4 regions of the Bartonella sp. HY328 genome follow, and region 1 is predicted to be linked to each of the others. Evidence: predicted binding sites of a transcription regulator. Region 1 holds the regulator's gene; each other region holds the start of a gene.
What was found. Region 1 encodes LexA, which represses DNA repair genes until DNA is damaged. Its sites were predicted from a motif close to TGTTCNNNNTGTGTTCNG; they were not measured.
Positions count from the first base shown of each region.

Region 2: the regulator LexA is predicted to act here: its motif matches at 1,721-1,738, upstream of N5852_RS02240 (ImuA family protein).
Region 3: the regulator LexA is predicted to act here: its motif matches at 1,988-2,005, upstream of N5852_RS12825 (helicase-related protein).
Region 4: the regulator LexA is predicted to act here: its motif matches at 2,770-2,787, upstream of uvrA (excinuclease ABC subunit UvrA).

Region 1 is NZ_CP104883.1:1,489,355-1,493,609, forward strand. Features, by position in the region: gene imm45 (Imm45 family immunity protein) at 288-614, shown strand; gene lexA (transcriptional repressor LexA) at 1,255-2,007, opposite strand; gene hfq (RNA chaperone Hfq) at 2,241-2,477, opposite strand; gene N5852_RS06350 (hypothetical protein) at 2,848-3,444, shown strand; gene N5852_RS06355 (phosphoadenylyl-sulfate reductase) at 3,808-4,255, shown strand, end outside.
Region 2 is NZ_CP104883.1:551,478-555,732, reverse strand. Features, by position in the region: gene hrcA (heat-inducible transcriptional repressor HrcA) at 1-92, shown strand, start outside; gene N5852_RS02250 (ArsR/SmtB family transcription factor) at 235-885, opposite strand; gene N5852_RS02245 (DUF2938 domain-containing protein) at 1,065-1,565, shown strand; gene N5852_RS02240 (ImuA family protein) at 1,758-2,612, shown strand; gene N5852_RS02235 (Y-family DNA polymerase) at 2,512-4,080, shown strand; gene N5852_RS02230 (error-prone DNA polymerase) at 4,100-4,255, shown strand, end outside.
Region 3 is NZ_CP104883.1:3,011,777-3,016,031, forward strand. Features, by position in the region: gene N5852_RS12825 (helicase-related protein) at 1-1,852, opposite strand, end outside; gene rpmF (50S ribosomal protein L32) at 2,183-2,362, opposite strand; gene mtgA (monofunctional biosynthetic peptidoglycan transglycosylase) at 2,548-3,225, opposite strand; gene N5852_RS12840 (polyprenyl synthetase family protein) at 3,584-4,255, shown strand, end outside.
Region 4 is NZ_CP104883.1:1,700,717-1,704,971, reverse strand. Features, by position in the region: gene N5852_RS07255 (aq_1923 C-terminal domain) at 115-1,323, opposite strand; gene ssb (single-stranded DNA-binding protein) at 1,871-2,434, opposite strand; gene uvrA (excinuclease ABC subunit UvrA) at 2,809-4,255, shown strand, end outside.

The sequences.
Region 1 (4,255 bases):
CATATTGCTAAGGTAAAGGACATTTGGCAGTTATTAAAATCTATATCAGAAGCACTTGTTTTAGATATATGAAATAATAAAACCGTAAATAATAATATTCTGATTAGTATGACCACGATAAAATCCTTAATAAATCTAATTTACCAATATAAATATTTTTTAATAATAGGCGATAACATTATAGAATTTTAAATAATTATATATATTATACTTATATCAATAAATAATATTTAAATATAGCTTGCTAGCAACAATTTATTTTGGATGACACATAGGTCAATAATGCGATGATAAAATTAAAAGATTATAAAGAAGCATTATTAAGGCGAGGAAATGTATTGAGAGTAAAAGGCATATATCCTCATGAAGCGTTTGTTGACTTGATGATCTTTGAAACACAGAAAGCAATTTGTCCGCTAGGTCTTATAGTTACAACTGGGTATAAGGCTGGTTTAATTCTACAAACATATCCTGAGGAAGCTTATGCATATCCATTAAGCGGCATATATAAGCATTGGCTAGTAGAGAACTGGATAAAATGGGGGTATCCAAGCTGCGATATTGATGATGTATATATTATAGAACGTTATTTTACCGCAACGGTCTGTTTTTAATTCGGTAAAATTGGGCTGCCCGATTTTAAAAGGCTTAATGCCGGTTTTGCTTGGTTTCTTTCATTGAGCAGCATTGAAAACTAAATTGATAAATTTTAGCATTATTGAAGGTTTCATTGCAAATATCTCGGTTAAGCACTTGGCTTTTGTGTCGAGAGCCAATCTTGCAGCTTTTACCAATCCCTTTTACTAAAAACAGACGCATCGCCACCAAGTCATTTATTCATAGCTTTTGAAGGTTGAAAGCAAGCATATTTTGCTTTTGTTTTTTTAAATGGAGATTAGTTGTCTTTTATAAAGTATTAAGGCTGAGGAGGCGGTCATTTGCTAGCTTAAAGGGGAGGGGCTTTTAGTTGATAATTGTCAACTAGTCTCGCCTTATTGTTTCAATGAACATTGGCAACCTAAAAAGAAAATGTGTTGCTATCTCAATCTCAATCTCAATCTTTGCCAAGGGAATGGATTGGCAAAGAGTTTATTCTCCTTAAAAAACTTGCGAAAAAGGAATGATTGCTATTTGATGCGATTATAAAAAACTAAGGCCAATACCTTAAAAATTATTTTCCCATGACAAGAATATTCCCACATTACCTTTGTAATTTTTAAATATAGCTTATCATCGACATCAATAGCGCCAAGCCTAATAACTGCGGAATAATCCTACCAACTTTCCTTGAATATTAACGCGATTGGCTGGTAGAATGCGGCTTTCATAAGCGGGGTTTGCCGCCTCCAGCTCAATAAGATTTCCCTTTGGCTTATAGCGCTTCAAGGTTGCTTCTTCATCATCAACCAAGGCAACCACAATTTCGCCAGTTAGTGCCACGTCAGCCTTACGGATAATCACCGTATCGCCATCATGAATACCAGCTTCAATCATCGAATCGCCCTTAACCTCAAGGGCATAATGTTCGCCCTTGCCAATCATATCAATTGGCATAGTAATGCTGCTTGTTTGGTGCTGAATTGCCGATATGGGTACGCCAGCTGCAATTCGTCCCATAACAGGAATGTCAACATTACTATTAGCAGCGACAAGGCGATTAGCCGAAATTGTGCCATTGCCAGTGACTGTGCCATTACCAGCGACTGGAAATTTCGATTTGGCAAGCGAATTTGGCGAAGCCAAATTGCTATTATCCGCCATGCTGCCATAATTATAAGAGGGGCGGTGGGGCATATCGGGAAGTTTAATAATTTCCATTGCGCGGGCGCGGTTTGGTAGACGGCGAATAAAACCACGCTCTTCCAATGCGGTGATAAGCCGATGAATGCCCGACTTAGATGCTAGTTCAAGCGCATCTTTCATTTCATCAAATGATGGCGGTATTCCTGTTTCTTCCAGTTTTTCATGGATGAACATCAGCAATTCACGTTGTTTGCGCGTTAACATAAAAACCCCATAAGTCGAATCATTGGCACAAATAGTGAACATATCATATATGTTCCACTATTGTTCTGCAATAGGGGCAAATAATTTAAATTAAATTGCAATTTTGAAGTGGTATTGCATTTTTATAATTTGTTTAAGTACTGTTTTTATTGGCTTATTGGATTTGATGTTTTTAAACAAAAATGCCGGCTGTGTTAGCCGGCATTTTATCAAAAATATTGCATGTTGAAGAATTAATCTTCTTCATTTTCAAACATTTGCACTGGCTGGCTTGGCATGATTGTTGAAATAGCATGCTTATAAACCAATTGCGAATGACCATCTCTACGCAATAAGACGCAGAAATTATCAAAAGAGGTGACAATACCGGTAAGCTTGACGCCATTTACCAAGAAAATTGTCAATGAAATTTTTTGCTTTCTTACGGCATTCAAAAATAAATCTTGAAGATGTTGCGCCCGTTCTGCCATTGTTTTTACCTTTTATTGCGAACCGCATAACTAATTATTTTTATTTCATAGCATGCTAACAGCAAGGGCTGTCAAGTTAAATTCAAAATTATTACAATATATTACAAAATATTTTGTTTTTTGGCTTGTAATTGTAGGATTTTCGCCGCTAACGCTTTTGGTTTCGAGCAAAGATCGGCCGTTGGAGCGGTTGGCGTTATTTATGTTCAATTGGTTTAAACGCCCATTAATAATTATTGAATTGATAGGGCCTATACTCGCCTTAGTTTTGCGCTTTGTTCATTACTATGTAAAAATTGTTGCGGCAAGCTGTTCAGCAACAGTTCAGAATAATGGGCTATCTTTAAGGCAATGATACGAGGTTACTTTTATGAATAAGATTTCGGCACTTTTTTTGACATTGCTTGGAACGGCGTTGATAGCGCCATCGGTTGGTTATGCAAAAATGACAATTTATACCAATCCGCCAGCAGCTGCTGCGCCATTGCCACCAGCGCAACCAACACAACCCGCACCGCCACCACCGCCAGCACAAAATCAATATCCGGAGCGTCCTGTGCAGCCTGCACCACCACCAAGTGGTAATCGTCCGCAGCGCCCGATGCCACCGCAAAATGATAGGCCAATTGTTGTGCCAGGTCCCGTTGCGCCGCAATATGACAATGCCTATCCGCAGCGCCCAATGCCGCCACAATATGACCGCCCACAATATGATAGACCGCAATATGATAGACCGCATCCTCCGCGTCCTATGCCGCCGCAAGATAGCCATGGCTATCCCTTAGACACAAGACCAAATTATCAAGGACCAAATGGTCAAGATTACGATAGGCCAATTTATAATCCAAATGCACGGCCGCAATATAACCGACCAAATTATAACCCACCACGGCCAAGGCCACAAGACCAACGGCCAGTTTACCGTGATGATGATAGGGGCTATTATGATCGTCCATCGCTCTATTAAGAGTGGTGATGAAATAAAGTTAGTTTAAAAGTCAATTAAGGCTGGAAATAGACAAAAATTGGAAATGGTTTTGCCAATTCTAATAGTCTATTTCCAGCCTTTTATTATTTGTTACTGGTAAATATTGGGTATAAAACCTGTTATTGCATTAATCAACTGCCATAGTTTTTTGCCAACTGAGCCAAAATTTATCCCTATTGCTGCATGCAGATAAAATTTATCTCAAATGCAATGAATGTAAAAATTTGTTTCGGTTGTGTGGCATATTTTAAAAACCCTATCGGCGCAAAATAACTAGAATAAGTTTAAATTCCTGTAATCGGCTAACAAGTGCATTTTGCTATTTTGATTGCGGGGTTGGACATGACGGATTATTTAACCAATATTGCAGGTGAACTTAATAGCAAATTCGCGCGCTTAACTGTTCTTGAGCGCCTTGAAGCCGTTGCCACATCTTTTCCTAAGGGCTGTGTTTTTACCACCAGTTTTGGCCTTGAGGATCAAGTTCTTACTCATTTTATCGCGCAAAACCGTCTTGCTATAAAAATTGTTACCTTAGATACGGGGCGCTTGTTTCCGCAAACCTATAGTCTTTGGCAGGAAACAGAAGAAAAATACGGCATTAGAATTAAAGCAAAATACCCCCAAAGTGAGGGGCTAGAAGCATTGATTGATGATCAAGGCATTAACGGTTTTTATTTTTCGCCTGATATGCGCAAACAGTGCTGCTTTACCCGAAAAATCGAGCCTTTAGGCCGCGCATTAATCGGGCAACAGCTTTGGGTAACCGGTTTGCGTGGTGATCAATCTG
Region 2 (4,255 bases), 940 kb from region 1:
TAGGCGTTATTGGCCCAACACGCCTTAATTATGCGCGCATTGTGCCGATGGTTGATTATACCGCGCAACTTGTCTCACGCTTATTGCGTTAAGTTCATTCTTCAATTTAGGTCTAAAATTTTAATTCTTTATTGAGTATTCATTGTTTTTAAGCATAAAAAATTTATCTTCGATTTGATCACCAAATCATTAATTGCACTTAACAAGAAACATTCAATAATTTTATGAGATATTTTATCCTATGGGTAAGCCTGCTGCTTTCCATTCGGGAAATCCAGCAGCTAAACGCTTCGCCTTATATCCCTTAGAATTGAGCATACGCACTGCCTCAGTCGATAAAACACAATAAGGCCCACGACAATAAGCGACAATATAACTCTTAAGCGGTAATTCTGATAAGCGTTGTCCTAGTTCAGCCGTTGGAATATTGATCGCGCCAACCAAATGGCCGCTTGTATATTCTTCATGTGAGCGCACATCCAAAACCACGATGCTTTGATCATGCATATCAGCCAATAATTGTTCAATCGAAACAGCTTCTAACTTAGAAAGTTTACTGATACTATCATTGATAACTTGCTGCATAGCCACTTGCTGGAACTCAACATAATCACGTAGAGACAATAAAAGGCCATTTATTGGTCCATCGCCCAAACGGTAATGAATATTTTTACCCTCGCGACGGGTTTTAACAAAACCAGCTCGACGCAAATGTTGTAAATGCTGCGATGCATTGGCAATAGACAAATGGCAAAGCTCTGCCAAAACCTCAACGGAACGTTCTGCTTGAGCAATATGGTTCAATAAACTTAAACGATGGCTATGCCCTAAAGTTTTTGCAATATCAGCCATTTTTTCCATATATATAAGCTCAATTTTCGTCATGATAAATTCTTCATTTAAACAATAAAAAAATTATATAAATTCTTGTTTGCCTCTGTCACACAATTTTTGAAAAACCAAACAATACACCTTTAGCACTCTATATAATATTTTATTGACATTGTCATTACCATAAATTAATCATTCAATATATTGATTGAATGATTAAGGGGGCAATATTTATGAATGACTTTGATTTATTTTTTTCAATCATAATTATTGGCATCGGTGCAACATTGATTATGGATTTATGGGCATTATTTTTAAAAAAAATATTTGCTATTTCATCTCTTGATTATCGTTTAGTTGGCCGCTTAATTGGTCATATGCGCCACGGCCAATTAAGCCACAATAATATTTTAAAAAGCCAACCGATCGCGGGCGAAAAAATATTAGGATGGTTTTCTCATTATCTTATAGGCATTATTTTTGCAGCAATTTTAATCTATTTTACTGGTAAAAACTGGCTACAACACCCAAGCCTTTGGCCTGCTTTAGTCATGGGCTTGATAAGTACAGTCATGCCTTTTTTTATCATGCAACCAGCATTTGGTTTTGGCTTTGCAGCCAATAAAACCCCGCAACCTTTTATAGCTCGTGTTAAAAGTTTAAATGCGCATTTATCATTTGGCTTAGGTCTTTATATTGCAGCTTTAATATTTCTACCTCTATATCTACATTAAAAATATCAAACAGATAACCCCGCTAAATAGAAAAATGAAATATGGTTTTTTAATTATTATATCATAGATTTAACTCTTAATTTTTCTGATGCACTCATTACCATAAAATGGCCATCACATTTGCATTCTTGACTCTTTTTGCTTTATCCAGCATAAGGAACAAAACAAGAACATATTAAATGTGAGTCGAGCATGGATCAAGCTAATTTAAACAAATTGCGTCAGCAAATTGCCAAAATGGAAGGCCGTCCAGCTGCGCAGATTTTATCAAATAATCAAATAGACCATTTCCATAAAGCGGATGCAAATTATAATCATCAAAGCCTAAATAATGTTGAATTTACCCATTTTTGTTTAGGTTTAAGTGAAGCAGATGAGATTATAAAGCCAATTTTGCGTGGATCATTACATGAAATTGTCCCTGCCCCATCTCATTGGCAAGCCGCTTATGGTTTTGTGTTAGCTTTAATTTTACGTGCCAATAAAGGTCCAAGCTTACAACCGCTGATCTGGATTGAAGATGATGGCATTTTGTTTGAATATGGTGGTTTAAATCCCTATGGCATTATTGCTATGGGGCTTGACCCTTCGCAATTAATCCTTATCCGCTGCGCCCATTTAACCGATGTTTTAAAAGCTGGTGATGACGCACTACAATTAAAAAATATTAGCGGTGTTGTTTTAAGCCTATCAGATAGTTGCAAAGCATTGGATTTTACCACCAGCCGTCGTCTGCATCTTGCCAGTGAAAAAAACAATATTCCAGCTTTCATGCTTATGGCCAAAAACGCCCCCAAAACCAGCAGTGCTTTTACACGTTGGCGCATAGCAAGTGGCCAATCAATCTCATCGGGAGCAATGGCACCCGGTGCGCCTTTTTTTGATGTTGAACTTATTCGTAACCGCTCTGGCGGCATTGGCCATTGGTCTATGGAATGGAACTTTCATGACAAAACCTTTAGTGAACCGACTTTATCTCGCCCTTTATTTTCCATACCTACCAACCAATCGGATCACGCGTTCAAGGCAAAAAAACACGCCAGTTAAGAGTGAAAACAATGCCTTGGCTTTAATTAGCCGTCAGGCATCGGGGCTAGTTATCACCGCCATTAACCGGCAGGCAGCAGCAAAAGGACTTTATATTGGCCAAAGCATGAGCGAAGCTAAAGCCATTTTTCCAGAGTTTGAAGTACAAATGAGCGAGCCGCATAAGGATAATGCTTGTTTAAAATGGCTGGCCGAAGCGGCAGAGCGTTTTACGCCGCTTATTGCCTATAATCTTCCCTTTGGTTTAATGCTCGATATTACTGGTTGCGATCATCTTTTTGGTGGCGCAAAAAATATGCTTGATAGAATTATAGAATTTTATCAAAATTTGGGGTTTGAAACCAAAGCCGCTATCACGACGACACCCCATGCTGCACGTATTTTTGCGCGTTTTGGCAAGGGTGGAATTATTGAAAAGCAAAATTTAGCTCCTACACTTGATATAATGCCACTTAAAGCCTTAGAGCTTGAGGAGGCAATTTATCATGACTTGACCAAGGCTGGCTTTAAAACAATTGGTGCAATACGCAATTTAAAACCCGCTGCATTAAATGCCCGATTTGGCGCAGTACCAGTTACTAAATTACAATTACTCTATGGGCAAAAACATCACCCCATTTCACCCATTACGCCTAAACCTTTATGCTATAAAATTGGTCGCCTTAATGATCCCGTGATGAACGAAGATCAGATGATTGTCGTATTAGAACCGCTAGCACAAGATTTTTGTAAAAAATTGCGTGATCGCGGTGAAGGTGCAAAACTTATCCATATTGCATTTTTCAGAGTTGATGGTGCACGGCAAATCATTGCCATTGAAACAAGTAAGCCCTTAAATGAAGCGGCGCAATTGATGCGGCTAATTAAAGAACGACTTACATCTTTGGCAACGCCACTGGATATTGGTTATGGTTTTGATGCTTTTGCTTTTGCAGCTCTTGAATGTGAAAAAATTATTGCAGTGGAGCAAAATCTATTTGTAAAATCCCAAGATAATAGTGAAATTACTAGCTTTATTGACAGACTTTCAACTCGTTTAGGCCATAATCAGGTTTTACGTCTTGAGCTTCACCAAAGCCATATCCCCGAAAAAGCCTTTGCATGGCAACCTGCGCTTTATGCCGGCAAGGTAAAAACAGATCATTTTGATGAGGCAATGTTTTTTGCCCAAAATCAAGAGGCCGCAGAACGCCCCTGCCGCATTTTTGTGCCGCCGCAACCGATTGATGTCGTGGCTGCCGTTCCCGATAGCCCACCTGCCTCTTTTCGTTGGCGGCGTGTTTTACACCGTATCCGCCTTGCTGAAGGGCCGGAGCGTATTGGTGCAGAATGGTGGAAAAATTCTGCACCCACCCGTGATTATTATCGGGTGGAAGATGAAATTGGCCGGCGTTTTTGGATTTTTCGCTATGGACTTTACAGCGAAAAATCTTCGCCAAAATGGTTTTTGCATGGCCTATTTGCTTAAAAATTCAAGGTAGCCCAAAATGGTTGCAATTTTTGAAATGGTCACACGCAGCAATTATTCATTTTTGCAAGGCGCATCCCACCCCCATGAGCTGATTGAGGAAGCTGCAAAGCTTGGATATAGCGGCATTGGCCTTGCCGATATTAATAGTCTTGCCGGAATTATTCGTGGCTTG
Region 3 (4,255 bases), 1.5 Mb from region 1:
TTAATGCTGTTTCAAAATGGAAAGCAACAAAACGGGAAACGCGGTCATTGACCTTGTCACGCTGTGCACCCTGCAATTGCTCATCAGCCAGCAAAACAATGCGTGGCTTTAAAAATTCATCACCACTCACCAGAGTTGCAATCGGTTGACCAACCCAACGGACGATGCCGTCCGATGCCAGCGTCAAATCACCATTAGCACATGCACTAAGCCTTTCAGCCCGCGCATCATATTCAGGTGCTAATGCTTTTTGCGCTGCCGCTCTCACCGCTTTGGCATCACTGCCTTCGGCAGCTTTGTCCATGGTGAAACGGAAGCCTTCCAAATGTCCAACATGGTGACCTTCTACTAGAACATCACCGGTTTGCGAAATTTCGGCATCTATCATTGTATTCTCTCTCAGCCGTTTCATCAGAACGCTTGTTCTGCGGTCTACAAATCGTTTCGTCAACCTCTCATGCAGCGCATCAGACAATTTATCTTCAATTTCCCGCGTTTTTTCTTGCCAATGTTGCGGATCTGCCAACCATTTAGGTCGATGAGAGACATAAGTCCAGGTCCGAATCTGCGCAATGCGGTGTGATAAAGTATCAATATCGCCATCTGTACGATTAGCAAGTGCTACCTGAGATGCAACATAATTTTCATCAACTACACCAAATTCTACCACATCACGGAACAATGTGGCAATAATGTCGGCATGTTGGGCGGGGGCAATCTTTCGATAGTCGGGAAGCGCGCAGATATCCCATAGCAATTTGACTTCATCACTACCCTTTATACGACGGATAATCGATTCGTCTTGGGCCAAATAGCTAAGCGCACGAGCATCAACGGCTGGCATTGCCTTAACCAGACCGTCAATTGGGGATGGAGTATCAAGGGAGCGAATTAAATTTCCAATTGAGCTAAAATCCATATTGGCAGTACGCCATTGCATGACTTTAACAGGATCAAAATAGCTACCTTCAATTTTTTCAATGAGTTCTGCTTCAAGCGGAGCAACTCGTCCAGTAACGCCAAAAGTGCCATCCCGTAAATGACGACCTGCACGCCCTGCAATTTGCGCAAGTTCGCTTGGATTTAAATCACGATATTGAAAACCGTCAAATTTTCGAGTTTGAGCAAAAGCCACATGATCGACATCAAGATTAAGCCCCATGCCAATCGCATCAGTTGCAACCAAATAATCTACATCGCCAGATTGGTAAAGCTCTACCTGTGCATTGCGCGTGCGCGGCGACAAAGCACCCATAACAACCGCAGCTCCGCCTCTTTGCCGGCGAATAAATTCTGCAATAGCATAGACTTCATCGGCAGTAAAAGCCACGATGGCAGAACGTCTTGGCAGCCGTGCAATTTTTTTTGAGCCACTATAGGTTAGTTGCGACAGCCTTGGCCGCGATGCCACGCTAAGCCCGCGCAAAAGCTTTTCCAAAACACCACGCATGGTTAAGGCGCCAAGAAGCAAAGTTTCTTGGCGTCCACGTAAGTGCAAAATTCTATCGGTAAAAATATGGCCGCGCTCTAAATCATTGGCAAGCTGCACTTCATCAATTGCAACGAACGCAGCATTGGTCTCGCGCGGCATTGCTTCCACCGTGCATACAGAATAGCGGGCTTTAGGTGGTTGGATTTTTTCTTCACCAGTTACCAGTGAAACCTTGTCTGCACCAATTTTCTCGCAAATGCGCGTATAGACCTCACGCGCCAACAATCGTAACGGCAAACCAATAATGCCGCTATCATGCGCCAACATCCGCTCTATCGCAAGATGCGTCTTTCCTGTATTGGTTGGCCCCAACACTGCCATGACATTACGGCCAGAAAAAACAAGGGGGGTATTCCCCATTGGCAACTCCAATTTTTGAAAAGGCCGTTAAGTCAATGACTTGCGGCCTTATCGCGCTTTTTAAAACTATATTTGCATTTTATCAACACAAGGGTTTTTCAGCACTATCCTAATTATAATTATTAGACATTTTAATGTTTCATTTATGTTAAAACATTTAAAATTCAATATCTTTTAAATCAAATACTTAACTGAAACATGAAACAATAAAAAAACCGACTTATCGTCGGTTTTTTTTTAATTCTATCAGTCAACTCAAAATGAACCTGCTTACTTAGCTTAAATCTAAACTGTAAAGAGAATCAATTCTAATGAAAACCCAATAAAGAATTAAGCCTTAGGTGTAAGAACTTGACGACCGCGATACATACCAGTCTTAAGATCGATATGATGTGGACGACGTAATTCACCTGAAGTCTTATCTTCAATATAAGTAGGTGTCTTGAGGGCATCAGCTGAACGGCGCATACCGCGCTTTGAAGGTGATGTTTTTCTTTTAGGTACTGCCATGGATCTATGCTCCGAATTCGTTCAAACACATTGAAGCGTGGCCATGAAAGCCTGACTCGCCCAATATAATTCACAAAGTTTGGGACGCTATACACTGATTAAAGCAATTTGACCAGCCAAAAGGTGTATTTTTTTAAAAAACTCCCAATAAAACACCTATTTTTTTGTAAAATAGCGATTATATTTTAATTTACACAAGCAATATAAGCACCAGAATTGCGCGCACGCGATTCAAAAACCCGTGCCAATTGGCTCATACCCGGACCTGGCTTTGCAGGATTGCGTGTATGGGGATTGGGTAATGCCGCCGCCAGCAAAGCTCCTTGCCTTGGCGTTAAATTGCTAGATGAACGATTAAAATAATGGCGTGATGCAGCCTCTGCGCCATAAATTCCAGGCCCCCATTCAGCAATATTTAAATAAATTTCCATAGTACGCTGTTTTGTCAGTAAAATATTAGCGCCAAGGGCAATGGGGATCTCAATCGCTTTGCGCAAATAGGAACGATCTTGCCAAAGAAAAAGGTTTTTTACCATTTGCATAGTAATGGTGGAAGCACCACGATTTGGCCCACCATCATTATCCAAAACATCGCCCAAAGCATCCCAATCAACGCCGTTATGACTGCAAAATTTTCCATCTTCAGCCATCATTACCGCATTTACCAAATTAGGTGAAATAGCTGAGATTGGAACCCATTGGCGATCATAGCCACGCAATAAAACAACATCACGTAGCATTAAAGTAGAAATTGGCTTGATAAAGGGTAAATTATAAAAGAGAAGCAAGACAAAAGGCAAGAGCAGTAAGAGAATCAGGCCAAGGACAATCTTTTTAAAAAAAGTTTTCTTAGATTTCCCCATGCTCCTTATCTCATCCTTATCAAGCAACAATGAAAAATTCCTTTTATTTGCAATGATCTTGGCAATACTGCTTGATTTTAAGGGGTTTATCTGGCGGCTGCAAGGCCATGACCGCTTTGGCTTACTAGGCCCCATGCTTGTTCAAACACGATAGATTCACCTTTTATCAATTACTCATTCGCTTATGTTCTTTTACCTAAATGACCACCTACTGCAAAGATATTTTTTAATCTTAACAGCTATCAAAAGGAAATGGCGATTTGCAAATTTAACTGCGAACTTATTTATAGTATTTTTTAAATTTTCTAGTATTAATAAATTGGCCTTTATACCACCTTTTCAAATATAATGTGAGACAATGGATAGTAAAAACAATTTTGAAGCTCTCTTGCTCGGTCATGCAAAGCGTGTTGAAACTCTCATAGGCCAGCTTTTAGCACCCTATCCACAAATGGGCGAAATTGATCGCCCACAAAAATTGCTGGATGCAATGCGTCATGGTGTTTTGAATGGCGGCAAGCGTTTGCGTCCGTTCTTGATTCTTGAAACGGCTTCATTATTCAATGTTAAAACCGATGCGCCATTACGTGTTGCAGCAAGCCTTGAAGCAATTCATAGCTACTCGCTTATCCATGATGATTTACCCTCTATGGATAATGACGATCTAAGACGCGGCAAACCAACCGTTCATAAAGCTTTTGATGAAGCAACGGCAATTTTAGCTGGTGATGCTTTATTGACCCTTGCATTTGATATTATTGCGGCTGAAGAAACCGAATTAAAGGCAGAAGCACGCTTGTCGCTCATTCGACATTTATCAAGAGCTGCTGGCTTGGGCGGTATGGTTGGCGGCCAAATTCTTGATATTGAAGCAGAAACCAAAAAACCAGATGAAGCTGGTATTATCATGCTGCAAGCCATGAAAACCGGGGCGCTTATTCGCTATGCTTGTGAAGCTGGAGCAATTATTGGCAATGCAACAAGCGATGATCGCGCCAGACTTGCCGAGTTTGGTTCGGCTATCGGCCTT
Region 4 (4,255 bases), 210 kb from region 1:
TATTATCTTGATATTCAACCCGTTTTATTAAACCTACTTTGGGTGCTTACAATTTAATGCAAACACCCTAAATTAAAATATAACAAAACCAGTGAGCGGTTGCCCCTTATCAAATTACTGATTTGCCTTTACATCAACCTTAAGCAGATCAATAAGATCCTTTTTCGAGGTCATAGCGGTAGAAGTAATCACTGCAAAAGGTGTACTATGATCAGGCTTTGCTGTAATCTCGATATTTTCAGGATTATCTAAATATTTGCCAATTTCGGTCGATACTTTTTCTGCAAAATCAGGATGCTGTAATGACATCAAACCAAAAGACGAAAACATCTTGAGTTGCGTAACAAAATCCTCACGCTTCATATCAGGTTCTTTTTGCAGATCAATAATTTTATTGGTAATAGAATTATCTACAAATTTGATATCAATGCTATTCAAGCTAAGCTGCTGAATTAAACCTACAATGGACATTGCAATAATTTGCTGTTGTTTATCTGTAGCAGTATTTGCTTCACTGGTAAGACGCACAAGTTCATCAGCAAGATCTTTGGTAAGACCAGCAAGACTAATCGTAATGTTCAATTGTCCTGCATCATTCATATTACCTTGAAAGGTCACATCAACATGACCATCGACAAGATTTGCAGCAAATTTATAATTACCCTGAATATCAAGCTGATTGAAGCCCATTTTGGTAAGGGCTTCTTTTTCCTTATCATTTGGCAAATTTTCTAGGTGAACTTTTAAATTGCCAAGTTCACCACCAAATTTTAATAGTTTTCCTACTTCATATTCAGAATAGCCAAAAGAAAGGTCATCCACGGTTATAGTAGACTTACCGTTTTCGTCATATGCTACTTTTTTTACCGAAATCATTCCAAATGGTAGCGTACCTTCATAGGCTGCTTCATTCTTTTCAGATTTTAGCAACATTTTGGTTATTTCGACGCCATTTATAGTGCCAACTTGCCCAATATTACTTGACGTGTCATCGCGGAATTCATCAATCACTGTGCGGCCAACAAGATAACCACCATCTTTATCTTCTTCGACATCTTGGAAATTAATTTCCTTAATGGCAACCGCTTTTTCATTCGAGGCTTCAGTTTCAATAATTTTTACATCAGAAACATTAACATTAGCGCCATCGACTGAAATTTTTCCAGCTTTGATATCGTAACCACTCTTTTTCATTTCAGTCTGAACGCGCGCAAAAAAAGCATCACCATCAAGAGCAAATGCTGGCAAAGAAAAACCTACGCCGAGAGCTGCAGTAAGAGATAATATTTTAAGTGACTTATTAATTCGTGAAACAATTTTCATAGCATAACTTTCTTAGTTAAAGATAAATAATACGTCATGACGTGGAGTTAAAGAAAGAAACCCTTATTCAATCTTAAACCTTGCCCCTAAAAGCACCCCCATGATTGCTGGATTAAGTGTTAGCAACAACAGTTTCGACCTGCAAGGCCATTCTTTAATAATAACAATTTTTAATAATGACAATTTTGTAAGATTTAACAATATCGCATAATCTTGAAAGTAAGCGATGATCTATTCTAGTGATAGATATGATGAGTGATTATGAAAATGACATAGCAAAAACATATCTTCCAAAAAAATATTAACATCATCAACATTGGGAAGTTAGTTAAAACCGCAAGCCTTCAGGCTCAGAGCCTATCACTTATGAAACCTGCCTATGTGTACGGTAAACGCATTATATTACAGGAATACCAGCAAAGAAAAACCCCATCAATCTTATAACAAATTAATGGGGCTAATAATTTAAACAACCAAAAAACTGGATTTCAACCGTTTTTTAAAATAAAACCAGTCAAATCAATTCGTTATAAAATTTGCATTTTAATCAAAATGGTACTTCATCATCAAGATCGCGTGAGAAGTTGCCCCCACCGCCTTGATTGCCAAAATCATTACCGCCGCCAAAGCCGCGATCTTCATTAGAATTACCAGAATTATTCGAATTGTTGGAATTATTGAAATTAGAATTACGGTTATTATTATAACCACCGCTATTATAATTACCTACTTCACCGCGCCCTGCATTACCACCGTCACCGCGACTATCTAACATTTGTAATTCGCCGCGATATTTTTGTAAAACAACCTCAGTTGTGTAACGGTCATTGCCGTTTTGATCTTGCCATTTACGGGTTTGTAACTGCCCTTCAATATAAAGCTTAGCACCTTTTTTGACATATTGCTCAACGACCTTAACCAAATTATCATTGAAAATCACAACATTGGTCCATTCGGTGCGCTCTTTACGCTCGCCAGTATTTTTATCGCGCCAGCTTTCTGAGGTAGCAATGCGAAAACTTGCAACGGCATCACCAGAACTCATACGGCGAATTTCTGGATCGGCTCCAAGATTACCAACCAAGATTACCTTGTTTACGCTACCGGCCATTACTATCTCCATATATTATGCAAATTAAAATGGTGAATCAGTTCACCCTATCACTTTCCCTCATCGGGATAAAATACTCAACCCATTGTTTAAAAACTATAAATACATCATAACTCAACAAAAGAGGTAAATATTTTGTATTTTGAAACGCCACCTTATACGCTTTATTCACAAGGTTAAAACAAATACCGATAAATAAACATCCTTTCCACAGATGTTAACATTTTCGTGCCTTACCCTCGTAAATTAGCATTTTAATCTTATATTAGTTTTAACCATTAAAACAAATCATTTTGCCATATTGTAATATAGATGAAATTACATTATTTAGCAATTGTTCTTTTTTTGTTCTACTCTTTAATTTTGGATTTTTTATGTCTGAGCAGAAGTATATTTCTATCCGTGGCGCGCGCGAGCACAATCTTAAAAACATTGATATTGACCTGCCCCGTGATAAACTCATTGTTATGACAGGCTTATCAGGTTCTGGTAAATCGTCATTAGCCTTTGATACTATTTATGCGGAAGGGCAAAGACGCTATGTTGAAAGCCTTTCAGCCTATGCGCGTCAATTTCTTGAGATGATGCAAAAGCCGGATGTTGATCAAATTGATGGTCTTTCACCCGCAATTTCAATTGAACAAAAGACAACGAGTAAAAATCCGCGCTCGACAGTTGGCACAGTTACCGAAATTTATGATTATATGAGGCTTTTATTTGCCCGTGTTGGTGTCCCCTATTCACCTGCGACTGGGTTACCTATTGAGAGTCAAACGATTAGCCAAATGGTGGATCGCATCATGACTTTAGACGAAGGAACGCGACTTTATATTATTGCACCACTCGTACGCGGTCGAAAAGGTGAGTTTAAAAAGGAATTTGCCGAATTACAAAAAAAAGGCTTTCAACGGGTTAAGGTTGATGGCACTTTTTATGAAATTAGCGATGTGCCTAATCTTGATAAGAAATTTAAGCACGATATTGACGTCATTGTTGACCGCGTTGCGGTGCGTGATGATCTCAAAACCAGACTTGCCGATAGTATAGAAACAAGTTTGCGCTTGGCTGATGGCTTGGCCATTGCCGAATTTGCGGATAAGCCCTTACCTGAGGCTGAATTAGCATCCAATTCAGCCAATAAATCCAAAAACGACACGCATCAAAGCATTTTATTTTCAGAAAAATTCGCCTGCCCCGTTTCCGGTTTTACCATTGCAGAAATTGAGCCAAGGCTGTTTTCCTTCAATAATCCAGTAGGCGCTTGCCCGACTTGTGATGGCCTTGGTCAAAAACAAGCAATTGATGCGGCATTAATTGTACCTGATGATAGCATAACCTTAAAAGCTGGAGCTATCGCTCCTTGGGCGCGATCTTCATCACCTTATTATAATCAAACTTTGGAAGCTATTGGCCGCACTTATGGTTTCAAACTAACCGATATATGGAATAAAATAACGCCGGAAGCCCAACAGGCAGTTCTATATGGTACGGGCAAAAAAGATATTGAATTTGTTTATGATGATGGTGCGAGATCCTACAAGGCTGTAAAGCCTTTTGAAGGGGTTATCCCTAATATGGAACGCCGCTGGAAAGAAACAGATTCAGCTTGGTCTCGCGATGAGATTGAGCGTTATATGACCGCAACGCCCTGCCCTGCTTGTCATGGCTATCGATTGAAGCCAGAAGCTTTGGCAGTTAAAATTGGTGGACTGCATATTGGGCAAGTAACTGCCATGTCAATTGCCAAAGCCGATGACTGGTTTAGCTCTATTGACAAAGGTTTTACTGATAAGCAACGGGGCATTGCTGAACGAATTTTGA